DNA from 2 places in the Arthrobacter sp. BGA-UO-ETr-C19 genome. Region 2 is predicted to be linked to the other one. Evidence: predicted binding sites of a transcription regulator. Region 2 holds the regulator's gene; the other holds the start of a gene.

Region 1 (2,386 bases), on a different contig from region 2:
GCGCCTGCGGCAATGGCCTGCGCCAGGCCCTCAACAATGGCGGTTTTGCCCACGCCGGCCTCGCCGATCAGGACCGGGTTGTTCTTGGTCCGGCGGGCGAGGATCTCGATGGCCTGTTCGGTCTCCTCCGAGCGCCCGATCACCGGATCCAGTCCGCCTTCGCGGGCACGCGCCGTGAGGTCCGTGCCGTAGGTGTCAAGGGTGGGCGTCGCCGGGGCGGGCCCGGTGGCCTGCTGGCCGGACGCCGGCGAACCTGGTCCGCCTGCGGATCCGCCATCAGGTTCTGCCTCAGTGGCTCCCGACTGGAAGGACTCGGGCGTCACGCCGGCGGCCATGAGGATCTGGCCTGTTGGCGCCTCCTGGTTGAGCACCAGGGCGACGAACAGGTGATCGGGATCGATGTAGGTAGAACCGAAGGCACGCGCGACTTGGTGGGCGTCAAGCAGGGCCCGCTGGGCCGACGGCGTCAGGGCGGGTGCTCCGTCCACTGCGACACCTGACTTTTCGGGCAGCCGCTCGTCTGCCGCCTGGGCGACTGCGGCGGGGTCAGCACCTGCGCGCCGCAGGTAACCGGCGGCGGGTTCGGCCTGCACCATCACGCGAAGAATATGCAACGCGTCGACTTCGCTGTGGCCATGCTCCATGGCGAACCGGGCAGCGAGGGCAAGCACCTCATGGGTACGGCGGCTCAGCAACCGGGTGAGGTCCCGGGCGCGCGCCGACCTGGCAGCCCGCTGGCCCTGAAGGTAACGGGCAAAAAACTCATCAAACGAACCGTTGCCGGAACTGGCAGGCCCGAAAAGCGTAGGCATTCAACCTCCATAGAAACTTGAGTGTACTTGACTCAAGTCTTACTCGTGGAGATTTATTCCCCTGCCGCCTGTGGCCCTCTCCCGGGCTCTCTTCTTCCCTGGACAGTTAGCGGGATCTGGCCAGCACCGACTCCGCGTGCCGCAGGATGGGCCCGTCGATCATCCTCCCCTGATACTGGAACACGCCGGTTCCGGCAAGGCGTGCGGCTTCTAGGAGTTCCCTGGCCGCGGCGACGTCCCGCTCGGAGGGCGCGTACGCCTCCCGGACGGCGGCCACCTGCCTGGGGTGGATGCAGGCCTTGGAGCCGAATCCGGAGGCAGCGGCGTCCCGGGCCTCGGCGGCAAGCCCGTCGAGGTCGGGGATGTTCACGTAGACCGCGTCCACGGCCTGCTTGCCGGCTGCGCCCGCTGCCAGGAGAACGGAGGAGCGGGCATGCAGGGCAACGGCGCGGTACCCGCCGTCGTCGTTCCTGCTGGAAGTGCCGCCGAGGGAGGCCAGCAGGTCCTCGGCCCCCCACATCATGGCCACCACGTTGGGTTCGGCAGCAATGGCGGGTGCGTGGACCACGCCCGCGGCCGTCTCGCACAGGGCAATCACATGGAAGTCCGGCAGCGCCCGGAGCTGGCTCGCGCTCTCCGCCTTAGCGAGCATGACGGTGCGGTAGGGCGTGTGGGCCAGGCAGTGCAGGTCCTTCTCGAAGTCCTCGGTGCCGGCCGGGTTGATCCTGATGATGGTCCGGCTGGGGTCCAGCTCCGGCCCCTCGCCGGAGCCGCCGAGCTGGGCCAGGATGGCACCCCGTGCCCGCTGTTTGTCCGGCGCCGCCACGGCATCCTCGAGGTCCAGGATGACGGCGTCGGCGCGCTCGGCAGCCTTTTGGAAGCGTTCGGGGCGGTCGGCAGGGCAGAAAAGCAGGGCGGGGCCCATCACAAAAGTCATACAGCCATTGTCCGATTATTTGCCCCGCTGCGCCTCTATATGCGCCTCGCGCGTCCACACCAGGCAGCTGCGCGTGGCCAGTGCCACCACGGTTCCGTCCTGGTTGCGGCCGGTGTGCTGCATGGTGACCACTCCCTGCCCCGGCCGTGACCCGGAGAGCCGCTTGCCGGTGATGACGGTCTCCGTATAGAGCGTGTCGCCGTGGTAGAGCGGGTGCGGGAAGGAAACGTCGGTCAGTCCCAGCTGCGCAATGATGGTGCCCTGGGTCAGCTGGCCGACGGACTGACCCACCACCGTCGCCAGCGTGAACATCGAGTTGACTAGCCGCTGGCCGAAGGGCTGGCCCGCACTCCACGCAGCATCCAGGTGCAGCCCCTGCGTGTTCATGGTCATGGTGGTGAACAGCACGTTGTCCGTCTCCGTGACGGTCCGCCCCGGCCGGTGGGCGTAAACGACGTCTTCCTCGAGTTCCTCAAAGTAGAGCCCGCGCTGCTCAACGACGCGGGCGCCACCGGTGGATGAGCCTGTCGAAACCCCGGCAGCACTCTGTTCAGGGTTCGGCGTCATACGGTAAGTTCCTGGTCTTCCTCGAACAGCTCCGCACCGGTAGCCGCGGCAACATCCTCCGCCGACACAT
Region 2 (2,386 bases):
CATGGCGCGGGCGTTCCACAGCGACGCCCAGCAGTCGATGACGGCGGCAGCGACGGCGTCGGCCCCGGAAACGTTCAGATAAGTGTCCTGCTGGCCGGCGAAGCTGGCCGAGGCGAGGTCTTCCGCGGTGGCTGAAGAGCGCACCGCCACGCGCGCGGCGTGGTCGCCGCTGGACGCCGCGCCGGCCTCCTCGACTGCTCCGGCCGCCGTCTGGCTCAGCCGCCCGTAGGCCGCGCGGAGTTCGCCGCCTATCTCCCCGGGCATCGTGCTCTCGGCGAACAGGGCGCGGATCTGCCCGGCGGCGGCATCATAGTCGTCGTTCGAAGCGCCGGCGGGGAGGGCGGCGAGCTCAAGGATGCGGCCCGCGATCCCATTGGCGTTGACGAAGTCCTGGTAGGCCGCCGTGGTGAGCACGAAGCCGGGCGGCACCGGGAAACCGGCCCGGGCCAGCTCGCCGAGGTTGGCGCCCTTGCCGCCTGCCTCGTCCAGATCGCCGCGTCCCAGCTGGTCAAAGCCCTTGATGTAGGTCACGACCTTGCGTCCCTTCTGCCCGGGAGCCGGGACCGCGGCATTGCGGCTGGTGACCCCGTTTCGGCACTGCACCCTATTGTGGCACTGCACCTGATTCTGGCAATGGGGAAGGCCAGACGGGGATAGTTAGACGGGGATGGCTAGACCCGGCTGGCTAGATGTCGCCGCGCGGGCGCCACACCACCATGGCCTGCGAACGGGGCCGGGGCCGCTGGCCGCGCGCCAGGCTCACCACGTCACCGGCGGTGCCGGCTGCAAAGATCCGTGATTCCAGCGGCTCACGACGGCGGGCCAGTTCCTCGGTCAGTTCGCCCACCCGGCGCTGCAGGGCAGCAACCTGGTTTTCGAGCTCCAGAATGCGTTTGATGCCCTCAAGGGAGACGCCCTCATGGGACAGCCGCTGCACCTCACGGAGCCGGTTCACGTCCCGCTGGGAGTATCGGCGGGACTTGCCCGGCGCCCGGCTGGGCGAGACGATGCCCAGCCGGTCGTACTGGCGGAGTGTCTGCGGGTGCATGTCGGCGAGCTCGGCGGCCACCGAGATAACGAAGATCGGCTGATCGAAATTGATGTCCACGGCCGGCACCCGTCCCTAAAGCCGGGCCTTGGCTGCCAGGCCCTGACGGACGTCCGCACCGGTGGTGGCGGCTGCGAATGCCTTCACGGCCTCCTCGGCTTCCTTGCTCAGGTTCTGCGGTACAGCGACGTCGATGGTCACCAGCAGGTCCCCGGTGGCCTTCGACGTCTTCACGCCGCGGCCCTTGACCCGGAGCGTGCGCCCCGACGGGGTGCCGGCAGGAACGCGGACCCGGACGTGTTCGCCGTCGATCGTGGGAACCTCGATGTCGGCCCCCAAAGCAGCCTCCGGGAAGCTGACGGGCACGTGGATCCGGAGGTTGTCGCCGTCGCGCGTGTAAAAGTCATGGGTTTTGACGTTGACGGTGACCAGCAGGTCGCCGTTGCCCGCCGGGCCGTACTGGCCCTTGCCGCGGACGCGCACCTTCTGGCCGTCCTTGATGCCCGCAGGCACCCGGACGTCGATGACCTCGCCGTCCGGTTCACGCAGACCAATGGTGGTGCCGCGGATGGACCCGGCGAACGAGATGCTGGTGCTGGCCGTGCGGTCGGCGCCCTTCTGCGGTGCGCGCTGGTAACCGGCAGGGCCGCCACCGAAGCCGCCGCCGAACAGGTCAGCGAACTCGGGCGGAACGCCGCCGGCGGTGCTGAACCCGCCGGAGTGCCGGCCGGCGCCGCCGGTGAACAGGCCGCCGAAGAGGTCCTCGAAGCCGCCGTTAGCGGTGCTGCCCGCGCCGTGCGGTGCAAAGCGAGCGCCGCCGCCCATGGCCCGGATGGCGTCATACTGCTGCCGCTCATCAGGATCGGACAGCACAGAGTACGCCTCGGAAATGTCCTTAAACTTCTTCTCAGCAGCAGCATCCCCGGAGTTCGTATCAGGGTGGTACTGCCGGGCGAGCTTCCGGTAAGCCTTCTTAATGTCAGCGTCGGAAGCGTCCTTGGCAACACCAAGGATCTTATAAAAGTCCTTGTCCACCCAGTCCTGGCTAGCCAATGGCGTTTCCTCTCTAAAGTAATAGGCCGGTGGTTGAGCTTGCCGAAACCGGGTTTCGACGAGCTCAACCACCGGAGATAAGACTACGCAGGTACCGCGACGATGACCTGTGCGGCCCGGAGGACCCGTTCGCCTGACTTGTAGCCGGAGCGGAGCACCTGGCTGACGGTGTCAACTTCGATGTCATCGCCGGGCTGCTGGATGAGGGCCTCGTGGATGGTCGGATCGAACTCCACGCCGGTCTCATCGATGCGGGTCAGGCCGTACGTCTTCAGCGCGTTCTCC

The links. The regulator HspR, encoded in region 2, represses chaperone genes until heat shock. The targets are predictions, from matches to a motif close to AAGTTGAGTCNNNNNGACTCAACTT.
Region 1: a site for HspR is predicted at 827-851, ahead of AC57BR_RS12810 (ATP-dependent Clp protease ATP-binding subunit). Genes of this name have one in related genera too.

Annotation. Positions count from the first base shown of each region.
Region 1 covers NZ_JCAQPC010000020.1:120,077-122,462, forward strand. Annotated here, with positions in the region: gene AC57BR_RS12810 (ATP-dependent Clp protease ATP-binding subunit) at 1-812, opposite strand, end outside; gene AC57BR_RS12815 (HpcH/HpaI aldolase/citrate lyase family protein) at 919-1,749, opposite strand; gene AC57BR_RS12820 (MaoC family dehydratase) at 1,765-2,316, opposite strand; gene AC57BR_RS12825 (CoA transferase subunit B) at 2,313-2,386, opposite strand, start outside.
Region 2 covers NZ_JCAQPC010000023.1:78,444-80,829, reverse strand. Annotated here, with positions in the region: gene AC57BR_RS16550 (PEP/pyruvate-binding domain-containing protein) at 1-531, opposite strand, end outside; gene AC57BR_RS16545 (heat shock protein transcriptional repressor HspR) at 686-1,108, opposite strand; gene AC57BR_RS16540 (DnaJ C-terminal domain-containing protein) at 1,124-2,101, opposite strand; gene AC57BR_RS16535 (nucleotide exchange factor GrpE) at 2,185-2,386, opposite strand, start outside.